2 linked regions of the Prochlorococcus marinus XMU1419 genome follow. The protein of the gene in region 1 interacts with the protein of each later gene in a pairwise test. Links are inferred from orthologs where the notes say so. Each region holds a gene or a part of one and is shown on either strand. Other genes may lie near its edges.

The links. Proteins that work in one complex are often made in the same cells at the same time.
Region 2: the proteins of HA151_RS05665 (region 1) and HA151_RS00365 interact in binary tests that used the Escherichia coli proteins (3 or more experiments, as listed by UniProt). The link is inferred for Prochlorococcus marinus XMU1419 from one-to-one orthologs.

Annotation. Positions count from the first base shown.
Region 1 is NZ_JAAORO010000002.1:351,110-359,453, forward strand. What follows is about bases 3,118-6,038. They hold HA151_RS05665 (SufE family protein), read right to left. Parts: upstream 4,828-6,038; coding sequence 4,408-4,827; downstream 3,118-4,407. Other genes in these bases: HA151_RS05660 (homoserine dehydrogenase), read right to left, coding at 3,118-4,363; HA151_RS05670 (5-formyltetrahydrofolate cyclo-ligase), read right to left, coding at 4,867-5,424; ruvC (crossover junction endodeoxyribonuclease RuvC), read right to left, coding at 5,434-5,907; bchI (magnesium chelatase ATPase subunit I), read right to left, coding at 5,913-6,038. Also shown: HA151_RS05640 (alpha/beta fold hydrolase), read left to right, coding at 1-139; HA151_RS05645 (ABC transporter permease), read right to left, coding at 136-1,158; HA151_RS05650 (ABC transporter substrate-binding protein), read right to left, coding at 1,151-2,722; HA151_RS05655 (hypothetical protein), read right to left, coding at 2,719-2,991; more of HA151_RS05660, read right to left, coding at 3,062-3,117; more of bchI, read right to left, coding at 6,039-7,001; HA151_RS05685 (RNA methyltransferase), read right to left, coding at 7,119-7,871; HA151_RS05690 (cytochrome c), read right to left, coding at 7,868-8,254; petG (cytochrome b6-f complex subunit V), read left to right, coding at 8,311-8,344. UniProt on the Escherichia coli protein: Participates in cysteine desulfuration mediated by SufS. Cysteine desulfuration mobilizes sulfur from L-cysteine to yield L-alanine and constitutes an essential step in sulfur metabolism for biosynthesis of a variety of sulfur-containing biomolecules.
Region 2 is NZ_JAAORO010000001.1:71,732-77,896, forward strand. Bases 2,944-5,943 are described here. They hold HA151_RS00365 (aminotransferase class V-fold PLP-dependent enzyme), read right to left. Parts: upstream 5,071-5,943; coding sequence 3,817-5,070; downstream 2,944-3,816. Other genes in these bases: HA151_RS00360 (alpha/beta hydrolase family protein), read left to right, coding at 2,944-3,820; HA151_RS00370 (SufD family Fe-S cluster assembly protein), read right to left, coding at 5,070-5,943. In the rest of the region: HA151_RS00340 (ABC transporter ATP-binding protein/permease), read right to left, coding at 1-491; HA151_RS00345 (hypothetical protein), read right to left, coding at 534-812; HA151_RS00350 (histidine triad nucleotide-binding protein), read right to left, coding at 859-1,200; def (peptide deformylase), read right to left, coding at 1,209-1,814; more of HA151_RS00360, read left to right, coding at 1,895-2,943; more of HA151_RS00370, read right to left, coding at 5,944-6,165. UniProt on the Escherichia coli protein: Cysteine desulfurases mobilize the sulfur from L-cysteine to yield L-alanine, an essential step in sulfur metabolism for biosynthesis of a variety of sulfur-containing biomolecules.

The DNA.
Region 1 (8,344 bases):
ATCAACGAAATTTATAGTTGAATTTTTAAAAAATATTAAAGACAAAAAGATACCTCCACTAGTTAAAAACCAAAGAGATTTGGGACTTGATTTCCATCTTTTAGATCTTGAAACTATAAAAGAAATTTCCGAAAATTAATACTCTACTCGTGGATCTAAATATGCGATTAAAATATCCACAAAGAGATTTAAAGAGACTATGAGCATAGAGGTAAAAATTACAATTCCTTGAACCAAGGTATAATCTCTTTGAGAAATAGCTTCATGTAATCTTAAAGCTATGCCTGGCCATGAAAAAGTTACCTCAAACAATAAAGCTCCTCCTGCTAATGAGGCCATAGTCAAGCCGGAAATAGTGACAATTGGCAATAGAGCATTAGGCAATGCATGGTTTAAAAATATTTTTTTCCTTGATATTCCTCTACATGTAGCAGCATTTACATAATCACTTTTTAATGTTTTATCCAGATTTACTCTTAATGAGCGGCTGAATATGCCACTTAATAAAAAGCCCAGGGTAATCGAAGGAAGTAAGAGATGATAAAGACTATCTTTCAAAGCAATAATATTATTTGAAAGAATACTATCTAAAACTAGAAAACCTGTAATTTGCGGTTGTTGCTGAAATATTGGAAATCTACCTCCAATTGGGGAAATATTAAAGAATACAGAAAATAATAATTGAGCTAACATTGCACCCCAAAAAGGAGGGATCGCATATGTAGTAATTCCTAATATTCTCGCAATATAATCAGTCTTTTTACCTCTATTTCTTAAGCTAATTAATCCCAATGGGAATCCTATTAGTATGGAAAATAATATTGAAAAGAATCCAAGTTCAAGACTTGCAGGCAAAGACTTAACAATAATATTTAGGACTGGCTCTTGAGTACTAAGAGATTGGCCAAAATCTAAGTGCAATATATTTTTAATATATGAAAAATATTGATTTAATAAAGGTTCATTTAGCCCCAATTTATTTCTTAAAAATTCCCTAGAAACCTCATCTGCACCAGATCCAAGTATGGCATCGACAGGATCGCCGGGAGCAACTCTTAATAAAATAAAAACTAATGAAGAAATTATCCATAACATTATCGGTATTAATGAAATTTTTAATAAGGAATAATTTAGTAGTTTATTGAAATTTCTACTCATTAATAAACTCAAGATCACTCAATGAAATTATTCCTGCACCATTAAAAATAGGTTTTGATATTTTATTTTGCGACCAAGCTTTTTGAGAGGACATCCAAATAGGAATATAAGGTATTGAACTTGCTGCTATTTTTTCAATTTCAACAAGTTTTTCTAATCTTTTAATTCCACTTATTCTTTCACTCTCAAGAAATAAACTCTCCACTTTATTAGATCCCCAAAAACTACCGCTATAAACTGATTCTCCTTTTTTACATATGCCATTAACTATTTCATCACAACTTAAAAGAGGGGTGAGATATGCCTCTGGATCTGAATAAGCCCCAGTCCAATCGAGAAGAACTGCCGTATAAATTCCTAAACTTAGATTCTTATAAACTGTTGTAGATTCAACCCCATTGAGTTCAATATCAATACAATCTTTCAAAGAACTTTTAATTTCTTCTTGCCATGTCAGAGCAATAAGCTTGTCTGCTGGTACATTAGATCTATAAGTAAGGGGTATTTTTAGAACATTTCCATTGCAATATTTTTCTTCTTGCAATAACCTTCTCGCTTCTAAATAATCATATTTAGGCCAAAGTTCTTGATTATCTTTTTTTAATATCGGAGGAATAATTGATCTAGATGGCTTCCTTAACCCATAACTTACTTTCTCACTAATCAATTCTCTATTAAGACTTTTTGCCAAAGCAAGTCTTAAATTAAGATTACTTAAGGGATAAGAGCTAGTTTTAAGACTTATAAAACTTAATTCAGTGAAAGGGCTTTTACCTTCGTTAAACTGTTTATTTTTGCTTAAATTATTTAAACTTTTTCTCTGGCTATCATCAATTGAATTTGATAAAAGCACATCAATTTGTTTACTTTTTAAAGCCCCAAAAAGAGAAGATGAATTTGAATATCCCACAAAATTAATGCCATTATTTAAAGGCTTTTCACCCCAATAATTTAAATATGGATCAATTGATTGAACTTCATTAGAAAAACTGGTCAGCACATACTTGCCAGTACCAACGAATTTGTCATTTAGAAACTTATTTGAATATTGTTTGTAGAATGTAGGAGATATCGGAGTTAAATTGACTGATGTGAGTAAACCATTTAAAGAACTTGACGGTTTATTCAAATTTATTATGACTGAATATTCACTTGGTGTTTCTATTGATTTAATCTTATTTCCTAAAATATAATTCATCGTTCCAATTCTTTTGAATCTATCAAAGGTAAACTTTAAAGCATTTGAGTTAAATGCAGTTCCATCTTGAAAAAAAACATTCTTTCTCAAATTGATAGTTATTTGAAGTCTATCCTTTGAAACAATTGGCGCTCCCGAGGCCAATTCAGGGATTAATTCTCCATCAGAATTTAATTCATATAACGTGTCTCCTAGAGAACTGATTAATTGAATTGCTTTAAGAGTATTTGCTCTAGCTGGATCTAAAGATTCAATTTTTCCAGAACTTGCTACTATGATTTTTTTAGATATTCTTTTTGAGCCGCAAGAATTCTGTAAAAAAGAAATTAAAATAATAAATATTGATAAAATAAATTTTTTTTTCATATTTCATAATTACTTAATTTTTCTGAAGAATTATTTGAGCAAAAAATTTGTAAGGTTATTTGACTTATTTCTAAAGGAAATGTTTTTTTATAATTACAGGCAAAAGGCCACTCTCTCACCCAACAAATTTCTTTACCAATGTTTATACCAATTACTTGAAAAGTCTTATTACTATTTTTGATTTTTACACAAGCACCTTTATAAAGTTTTTCAGAACAAATTAAATTATTATTTTCATCATTATTTTCTAATAGTTTTGAATGAATCATTAAGGTGCTAGAACCAAACACTTACTTTCTTCGGTTTACCAAGCTATAAAGAAATTTGCAAACTATTTTTTTAAATACAACTTAATTGACTTGCAATAATTTTGACTTCATTAAGCGAATTTATTTCATCTTTCGATCTCTCAAAATCTCCATTATTCACCTCATGAGTAATAACGACAATTTCAGCTTTGTCCTCACTTGCATCAAGTTGAACAATTGATTCGATTGATACATTATTCTTTCCAAAAATATCTCCAATTTTTCCTATGACACCAGGACTATCAAGACAAATAATTCTAAGGTAATTTTTTTTACTTATTTGTGAAGATTCGATTATATGACAGTTTCTCCAGAAATAAAAAGATAATAGTGGATCCATTGAATCATTATTTTTTACTGAGGCGGCATGCAGATTTAATATATCTGATACTACTGATGCAGCAGTTGGGCCACTCCCTGCACCTGGACCATATAACATAATCTCTCCAAGAGGATCAGCGTCTATCAATAATGCATTATTAACTCCCTTAACTGTTGCCAATGGATGAGATTTTGGAATCAAAGAAGGTCCTACCCAAATATTCAAAGCGAGTGAATCATTACTATTAATTTGTCCCCTTTCGGAGAGCGCTAAAAGTTTTATTTCAAACCCTAATTTATTAGCATATTCAATATCCTTTAAATTAATTTTACTAATACCCTCAGTATGGATCTCCTCTCTTTTGACTTTCCCTCCAAATGCAAGTTCACTAAGAATTGAAATCTTATCAGCAGCATCATGGCCCTCAACATCTGCAGTTGGATCAAATTCTGCATACCCAAGACTTTGGGCCAATTTTAAGGTCTGCTTGTAATCAGCTTTTTCATTTGTCATCTTTGAAAGTATAAAATTTGTAGTGCCATTTATTATCCCAACCATTTTTTTTATGCTGTTACTTTTTAATGATCTTTTTAAGGGTTCAATTATAGGAATCCCCCCGCAAACTGCCGCCTCTGACAATATATAAACTCCTTCTTTAGATGCAGTTTTATATATTTCTTCTCCATATCTTGCAATGACTGCTTTATTTGCTGTAATAACAGATTTACCTAATTTTAATGATTGCAGAATAATATCTTTCGCTAAATCAACCCCACCCATTACTTCAACAATTACATCTATAGAAGGGTCATTAATTAATTTAAATGGATCATCAGTTAATAAATTATTATCTAGCTCAATATCCCTTTTTTTATTAAGATCTTTAACTGCTATTTTTGCAATTTCTATTTCTTCTAGAATTGGATGTGAATCAACCTTAGAACTTAATATTTTATAAATCCCTGAACCTACAGTTCCAAAACCTACAATCCCAATTTTGCATTTTCTCATTTTTTATTTCTTTTAACTTTGAATTTAATTTTATATTATTAGGCCTACAAAAATTCATTTGCTTGAGACTGCATTTTCAATAAAATGTTTAAGAAACCATTCGATCGTGAAGGGGTTAAGCTTGCTTTCAAACCAGTATCTTCTATAAATTTCTTATCTATTTCAACAACTTCATTTGGTGTTAACTCATTTAATCCACTTATTAGAAAAGCCAACAAACCCTTGGTTATGAGAGCATCAGAATATCCTTCCCAAAATAATTTGCCGGCTTTAATATTTGCCTTAACAAAAACATCTGAAACGCATCCCTTAACTTTATTTTCTTCAACAAGGATTTCACTATCTGGTTCTTTCAATTTTTTGCCTAACCACAAAATGTATTCATATTTTCTTTTTGGATCTTCTGATTTCTTCAACTTTTCTACTAATTTTGATAAATTATTGTATTTTTCCTGATAGTCCATTTTTTAAAACTATAAATTAATCACTTAATTAGTTTTCTATTATACAAATATTTCTTTTTCTGTGATAAAACCCGATAAGGGGATATCCCACTCAGCTTTAGTTAATGGAATCGTACTTACACAATTAGAAGTTAATACTCCAATGCATGGTACATTTCTCCAATCATTATCTCTCCTTAATTTATCAAAATAACCTCCTCCATAACCTAATCTTGTTAAATTTTTATCAACGGAAAGACAAGGTACAAATATCATGCTTATCTGGAAATGACTTAATGGGGAGGAGTTGTTTGGACTTAGTATCCCCTCAGAATCTTTGATAAGAGGTTTTTTGTCCCATGGATGAAATAACAACTCTTTTTTATCTTTACATCTAGGCAAAGCTAAATTAAATTTTTTCTTGAGACTTCTTATATCAACTTCATTTTTTAGAGGCCAATATATGGCAATATAACCAATATTTTTATATCCCTTAACATATGAATCAATATATAATCTTACATTCTTTTCTACATTTTCTCTTTGATTATGAGAAATTCCATCTCTTAGTTTTCTAAACTTATCCCTCTCCAATTTCTTATTTTCAAAGATCGTCATATTAAATTTTCAGTTAAAGCCATCCTCATTTAATTTTGTAAGTGCAATAGCCAATGCATCTGCTGAATCATCAGGTTTTGGAGGTTTGTTAAGATCTAGGTTATACATAACAGCATCAAGAATATCTTTCTTAGATGCCTTTCCAGACCCAGCAATTGTTAATTTTATTTGAGCAGGTGAATACTCACTAACATGAATTTTTTTAGAGGCCAATACCATCATAATTACGCCTCTGGCCTGCACCACACTAATTGTAGTGCTGGACCTGTAAAAGAAAAATTTTTCCACTGCCGCTGCAGTGGGGTTCCAATGATTTATTAATTCATTAAGATCTTGGAATATTTCATAAAGCCTATCTTCTTCTTTTTTATCTTTACCTGTCTCAATAACGCCGCAATCTAATAATATCTTTCTTTCATTTTCTATCTCAATTATTCCATAACCAACTCTAGCTAATCCAGGGTCAATCCCAATTATTCTCACTGTTATTAAGCTTCAGCAGACAATTGAAATTTTGAAAGATTTTCTTTTTCATCTAAATCAAATACTTTACAAAAAGCTTGAATAACTCTTTCACCTGAATCAACTTGTTCTAAAGGATCTTTTCTTAGTCTATGTCTTAAAGAACAAGAAATAACCCTTGCTATGTCATCTTCTTGCACTTCAGTTCTGCCTTCAAATGCTGCAATTGCCCTTGCAGACCTATTTGTAACAATATCTCCACGTAAACCATCGACATCTAGTTCTCCGCAGATTGCAGAAATATTCAATCTCAAGTCATCGTCCATTTGAACAGAATTTAATATTTCTTGTGCTTTAATAACTTTTTGTTGAAGTTCATCCTGTTGTTTCTCAACACTCAATGAAAACTCATCAGGATTATCATCAAAAGAAGTTCTTTGATCAACTACTTGAACTCTTAATTCAGCATCTCTTACTGTTTTAACTTCAACACTCATTCCAAACCTGTCTAATAGTTGAGGCCTTAATTCACCTTCTTCTGGATTTCCTGAACCAATAAGAACAAATCTTGCAGGATGTCGAACTGAGATACCCTCCCTTTCAACTGTATTCCATCCTGAAGCGGCCGAATCTAAAAGTACATCAACTAAATGATCATCGAGTAAATTCACTTCATCAACATATAGTAAACCCCTATTGGCTTTTGCTAATAGACCTGGTTCAAATGCCTTAACACCTTCGCTCAAAGCCTTCTCTATGTCAATAGTTCCACAAAGCCTGTCTTCAGTAGCCCCTAAAGGTAAGTCAACCATAGGTACTTGTTTTTGAATACTCTCTAGATTTTCTCCTTGAGTAATTTTTTCCAAAACTTCTTTACTTTGCAAATCAGGATCAACTAGTGAACTATTATATGGATCGTCTTTAACAACATCGATTGCAGGCAACAAATCAGCTAAGGCTCTGATTGTAGTAGACTTTCCAGTCCCTCTATCACCCATTATCATCACTCCTCCAATTCTTGGATCAATAACATTTAACAATAGAGCCAATTTCATTTCTTCTTGACCAATTACTGCTGTAAAAGGAAAAACTCTTCTTTTCTTTGTTGACGGCACAGTTTTAGTTTTCTTAAATATTCAAATAATCAATAGATGTTACTTCAGAAAATGTTATTAGTAAATATTCCTATCAAATTAAAACAAGAAGATCATAATAACTAATCAAATTTATACTTACTTACTTTTTTTTGAATTGTTCAAAAACCAGTTTATTTGATGGACTATTCCTCTCAAAACATTTATTTCATGCATTGATGTATTTGCCCTTAAAATGTATTTCTTGAATTTGCTTATTTTTGCCTTGGAAGTATGTTTTAAGAGATATCCTACTCGCAAAAGCATTTCCTCTGTCTCTATAAATAAATCATGAATTTGTTTTGATGAGGCGAGATTAAAAACTTCTGAATCCTTATTAAAATTTTTTTTTGAGGATTTATTTAATTCATACAAAACTATTGAAACAGCGTGAGAAAGATTTAATGATGGATTATTCTGAGAAGTTGGAATATTAAATGTTTTATTCGCAAGAAGCAATTCACTGTTAGTTAAACCTCTATCTTCTCTGCCAAATATGATTGCTAAATTATTTATCTTTTTAAAAGATAAAATCCAATCAAATATTTCTTCAGAAGATACAAAAAATGAATCTTTATTTACATCAACCCTTCCACAAGATGCAAGAACCAAATCACAATCAAAAATTGCTTTTTGAAGATCATCAAAAATCTTACAATGTTTAAGAATTTTTTGACCTTTAAGAGCCATTTTTTTTGCTTCTAAAGAAAATATGTCGCATTTAGGAGAAACAATTCTTAATTCATCTACTTCAAAATTACTGCATAATCTAGCAACGCTTCCAACATTTAGAGGGCCATTTGGTTCAACTAAAATTACCTTTAAATTAGAAAAATTTTTACCCAAAATCATTCAAGGCTATGAAGATATTTTAATAAATTGGACATGTTTACAGGATCAATTTCAAAACTTGGCATGGGAGGAGTCAGGCCTCCAGTAACTTGTTTTATTATCTCTTTATCATTCAAACGTTGAGTTATTGAGTGTAAGTCTGGTCCCACTAATCCTCTTGCTGTAATTCCATGACATCCAACACAATTTATCTTAAAAAGGGCATCTCCTTTCTCAGCAGAGCCATTAAGCCCAAGAGTTTCAATAATATATTTGTTATTTTCATTATGTTTTACAAAAAATATTGAAAAACAAATCAATAAAACTCCAAATACAACATAAACAATTTTTAAGAATTCTCTCTTTAAGTCTCTTTCTGCTGCAGTTGATGAAGATGTTGACACAAAAAATAGTCTCTATGTAACAATTGTGAGTAAGAAATTCAAAAAAGGCAAAAAAAATGATCGAGCCTCTTCTATGTGGAATTGTTTTAG
Region 2 (6,165 bases), on another replicon or contig:
CCCAATATCCGATAAAATCCATCTTCTTGTTTTTCTACTAAAGCATTTGTTAAATCTCTTGCAATGAATCCAATACCTGCGTTTATTCCGTTTACAGCTAAAAGCATTAATACAATTATCGCGAGGAATAACCAATGTAACCATCTACGGTTTTTTAATTGACGTCTTAAGCTAAAAAAACTTCCTGATCCAATTAGAAATAATGCAGAGAAAAGCAATCCCCAACTCCCAGCCCAAATTGAATTGACAGTATTTACTACACCTCCGAAATACTTATCAAGAAAAATTGGTTGAAAGCTTTCAAAAAAACTTATTATTCCTGTAAGACCAACAAGTACTACTCCACCAACACAAAATAAAAGAGAAATTAAGAGCCAAATGAATTGGAATCCATTACATTGATCTATGGGAAGAAAAAACGGCTGAGATAGCTTCCTTAATTTTTGTAATTGGTACAGTATTTTGGATTTATTATTAACTGCTTTATTCATTAATAGACTAGTGTTATGAATTAAATTATAACTTTTAGTAGTCTATTGACCAAAGCCAATAAATGAAAGTGCCCAGTCAGGTAAGTTCAAGTAATTCAAGATTGTTGCATCAAATTCATGAACTTTTGGAAAAGATTTATCTAATGCCCACCATAGTAGAAAAGGTAAATTAAATAAAATTTGTAATTGCCATTTATAAGTTAAAACGTTCCAAATTTTTATTAACTTAGTTTTGAGTGAATCATCTAGTTCTTCCCAATTTTTTTGAATTAAATTGAATAAATTTTTAGATTCTGTATTTAACGATTCTGGAGTATTCATTTTGTTTTTATTTATTTATAACCCATTAATATTTCTTTCGAGAGTTTTAACCTGGCGGCCAATTCATTTTTCTTCCAGATAAAAAATGAATATGTAAATGAAAAACTGTTTGTCCCGATTCTGCTCCAGTGTTAATTACTGTTCTCCAATTAGTTAAATTTTTTGATTTAGCTATTTTGCTACCAACAAAAAGTAAATGCCCTAATAAATTTGCATCTTGCTCAATACATTCTAATAAACTGATTATTGGCTTTTTAGGAATCACTAAAAAATGTACTGGAGCTTGTGCCTGGATATCATTAAACGCAATACAAAACTCATCTTCATAAAGCTTATCGCAGGGTATTTCTTCATTAATGATTTTTTGAAATATTGTTGTTTCAGTCATTAAATGAATTAATTAATTGAGATAACGTCTTTTTCGTTAAACCCTTCTTTTAAAAGTTCTTTGTTCAAATCATCTTTTGATGTAACTCTATCTACAAATAATATTCCATTTAAGTGATCCATCTCGTGTTGAATACACCTCGCTAGAAGTCCATCTGCTTTCATTTTACGTGGTCGTCCCATTTCATCTCTAAATTTTAATTTTATAGTTGATGGTCTTACTACATTCAAATAGACACCAGGTATACTCAAGCAGCCTTCTTCGTATGAATTAAGGGTTGTTCCAAAGTCTGTAATTTCTGGATTGATTAATATTAAAGGTTCTGCTGCTGAATCTTCAAAATTTACGTCTATGACAAGAAGTTCTTTGTTGATTCCAATTTGAGGTGCAGCAAGTCCAATTCCTTTAGCTGCATACATGCTTTGAAGCATTTCTCTAGCAAGTTTTCTAATGGATTCGTCAACTTTAGTTATTCTTTTGGAATTTTGTCTTAATACATCATCACCAAGTTTATAAATGTCTAGAGATGGCTTACCTGGTTGTTCTTTTGCAATTTTTTCTGCGTTACCATTTGTTCTTGACTTTTTTGCAAGTTGTGAAAAATGGTTTGCCACGTTAAAAAAAAGGTTTTTACTTAATAGTTTAGCTATAAAAATACTAGCACTTTAATTTGCATTCTTTATAGTTTTTTTAAATGAGTAATGATGATCAGTTAAAAGTTAGACATACTGTATCTAAAAAAAAATCTTTTAAGGAATTAACTATTGTTAGGGATATCATTTTTTGGATTGATCCTGTTGGTGAAGGTCAAAATGAAAATGCTATTTTTGTAAGACCATTTAATGAAAAAGAGGCGTTTCCTCAGAAATTAACAAGTAAAAAATATAATATTAAAAATAACTTTCATGGATATGGTGGTAAATCTTATAAATGTATATTTTTAAAAAATAATTTTTATTTGATATGGATAGATCAGATTACCAATGCATTATGGTTTCAAATTTTTAAAGAGGTAGCATCAAATTACAGAAGTCAAAAAAGATACCTCGATTCAGTGCAAGAACCCAGACAACTATCTAAATCAATTGATGGAAATTTCGATTCTTCATTTGTTATTTCTCAAAAAAATTTTTTGTATGGTATTTGTGAAATAAATAATAGAGATTACTTATTTTCTTTAAACTTAAAAAAAACTAAACAAGATGTTTATCGAATAAAAAAATTTAAAAATTTCGCTGGAGAATTATCTTCTAATAATTCTTTTAGCTTACTTTCTTGGGTTGAGTGGGATTCGCCATACATGCCCTGGGAGAAAAATGATCTTTGTTTTGCCACAATTGACTTAGATGGAGAGATAACAAAAATAAAAAAATTCTCAGATAAGCTGATTAATGTCAAAAAAAACGTTTCTTTTTTTCAGCCTTATTGGATAAGTGAAACCATTTTAGTATGTTCTGAAGATAGTTCTGGATGGTGGAACTTATTGTTTTTAGATGCTAGTAAAATTGAAAATATTTTTATTAAAAAAAGAGTAGAGAGAAATTTTGTTGAATATGGAGTACCTCAGTGGGTCTCAGGAATCACATTTTTTTCAGGGGATATAAAAGATTTATTTTGTTTAGCAAAAAAAGAAAATAATTTACTAGTTGAACAATATAAAGATCTTCAATTCGTTAAAGAATTTTCTACTCCTTTTGCCTCAATCAGTGATTTTAGTGTTTTTGAGAAGAAAGTAGTTTTGAAAGGTTATGGATCTGATTTTCTTGGAAATTTACTTGAAATTGATTGTAATAAGCAAGTTTTATCAAATGTTTTTGAGGAAATAAATGCTGAATATATAAAAGATTGTTCAAAACCTGAATCTTTTTGGTTTAAAGGTTTTGAAGATAAATCTACTCATTCTTTTTTATATAAGCCGCTAGTTGAAAAATTTAGAAAACCACCGCTTTTTGTTAGAGCTCATAGTGGACCAACTTCATTTTTTGATGGATCATATAATTCTGAAGTTCAATATTGGACGTCGAAGGGATTTTTTGTTGCTGAAGTCAATTATGGAGGATCATCAGGATTTGGCAAAGCATATAGAGAGAGGTTGAATTATAAATGGGGTATTGTTGATTCTTATGATTGCAAATCACTAGCTCTTGAATTAATTAAATCAAATCAAGTTGATAGTGATAAAGTAGTAATTTTTGGGAACAGCGCTGGTGGGTTAACTGCATTGAATTGTTTATTATATGGGTCTATTTTTACAGCAGCAATTTGTAAATATCCTGTTATTGATTTGAAGGATATGCATCAGAACACACATAGATTTGAAAAAGATTATTTAAATTCTTTGGTAGGAAATTATGCAAAAAACCATGATGATTATATAAATAGATCACCGATAAATCATATTAAAAAAATAAAAAAACCTATCTTATTGTTTCATGGAAAAAAAGATACAGTTATTTCTTATGAACAAACTTTAAAAATTCAAGAAATTTTGATTCAGAATAATAAATATTCAGAAGTTATTTTTTTTGATAATGAAGGGCATGGTTTTAGAAATATTGAAAATAAAGAAATAGTAATGCAAAAATCTCAGGAATTTTTAAAAAATGCTTTGAATATTTAAGAATTGATTTTTAGAAAATCAATAGTATCTTTTAATTTTTCTATAAATATATCAATTTCTTCCTTATTGGTTGTGAAATTCATGCTGATTCTAGCTGTTGATTTAATTCCAATGTATCTGTGAAGAGGTTGACAGCAATGGTGGCCACTTCTGATGCAAATTCCTTTTGAATCAAGAATTTCAGCAATATCATTTGAATGTATATTTTTTATATAAAAGGTGGCAAGTGAGGCTCTGTCTGGATCTATTTCTGGCGATGGACCTATGATTTCAATATTTTCTATTTGATTTAATTTTTTAAATAAATATTTAGTAATAGTATTTTCATATTTATGAATTTCATTCAATCCAATATTGTTAATATAATTGATCGCTTCTGCAAGACCTATTGCTTCTGCAATGGCTGGAGTTCCAGCTTCAAATTTGTGTGGTAGCTCTGCCCAAGTACTTGTCTCTTCAAAAACATCCTGAATCATTTCGCCACCTCCAAAGAGAGGAGGAATTTTTTCTAGGATTTCTTTTCTTGACCAGAGGAAACCGATACCTGTAGGACCGCATAATTTATGTCCTGATCCAGCTAAAAAATCTATATTAAGATCTATCACATCCAGTTTTTGATGAGCTAAACTTTGACATGCATCAAGTAACATTAAAGCACCTTTTTGTTTAGCTAATTTAGTTATTTCTTTGATTGGATTACAGCAACCTAGAGTATTACTAACATGTACTATGCTAACAAGTTTAGTTCTAGATGTTAGTTTTGATTTAAAGTCGTCTATATCTAATTTCCCATCTTTATCTATACCTATAAACTTTAATTTGCATTGATTTTTTGCTGCAACCATTTGCCATGGAACAATATTGCTATGATGCTCCATTATTGATAGGAGAATTTCGTCGTTTTCTTTTAATGAATATTCTCCCCATGATCTAGCTACTAAATTGATTGCCTCAGTAGCATTTCTTGTGAAAATAATTTCTTTTGCTGAATTCGCTTTTATATATTTGCTAATTAAATATCGTGCATTTTCAAATTCTTCTGTAGCTTTAGCACTTAATTGATGTGCCCCTCTATGTACATTGGCATTAAAGTTTTTGTAATATTCATCAATTTTTTTTAAAACTTGTATTGGTTTTTGTGTGGTTGCCGCATGGTCTAAATAAATAATTTGCTCATTACTTTTTAAGTTCTTATTTAAAAGAGGAAAGTCTTTCTTCGTTATTTCGGGAAAATTTTGAATCGTTTCCATTAATTCTCATTTAAAAGTTTATCAAGCAAATCCCATTTATCTTTTGAAATGGGAATAAATGAAATTATTTCTTGAAAGTAAGAACTTAATTGTAGTTTACTTGCCTCTGTTAATGTGATCCCTCTTGTTCGCATATAAAAAAGTTCCTCTTCATTTAGTTGCGAGATTGTAGCACCATGTTTGCATTTGACATCATCAGCAATTATTTCTAATTGGGGTTTGGTATCTATTTGCGCGAGGTTTGATAAAAGTAAATTTCTGCTTAATTGGGAAGCATCAGTTCTCTGGGCAATTTTCGGAACTATTATTGAACCTTCAAATATTGCATGTGATTTATCATCAGCAAGTGATTTATTAATTTGATCTAGAAATCCATTTGGTCCATTAAATTCTATTTTTGTATAGGTTGAAATCTGCTCATCGTTTTTTGTTATTTGCATACCTTTGATATTTGTTTTAGCGTTTCCAGCAGATTGTTTAATACTAATTTCAAATCTCGCGTAATTAAATTTGAAATGTAAAGATCCTAAGTTGTATGTACTATTTTTTTCTTGAATTACATTGAGAGAATTTAATAGATTTGATCTGATTTCACCGTACGAAACAACACCATGATTTACGGAACTATTTTCTTTCAAGCAAAAGAAAGTTGATTGAGATAATGAAGAGTTTTCTTTACCAAGATTTACTTGTAATAATTCAACATCACAATTCTTTTCTAAAAATATTACGAGGGTTTTTGCGGTTAAAGAATTACTTGATGCGTGACTAAAAATTTCAATAGGAGGAATTTTTGATCCATTTATTTTTAATCCCAAAATATTATCTTTACAACTTAAAGATAGATTTAGCAGGTCACTCCAATTTTCGTTTTGCTTAAAAAAAGATATCTCTTCTTTGATATATTTTTGTAATTCATCCTCACTTAATTGCTGTATTGAATAATTTTCCTTTATTAATTTAATTTGGCAATTCTCACCAATTATTAATCTAATATTACTTTGAGAATTTTTTGGATATGGTATATCATATTTTGAATCTTTTTCATTAACTGAGTAATCTAAAAAGTTTGACAATTTTGATTTATTTGAAAGT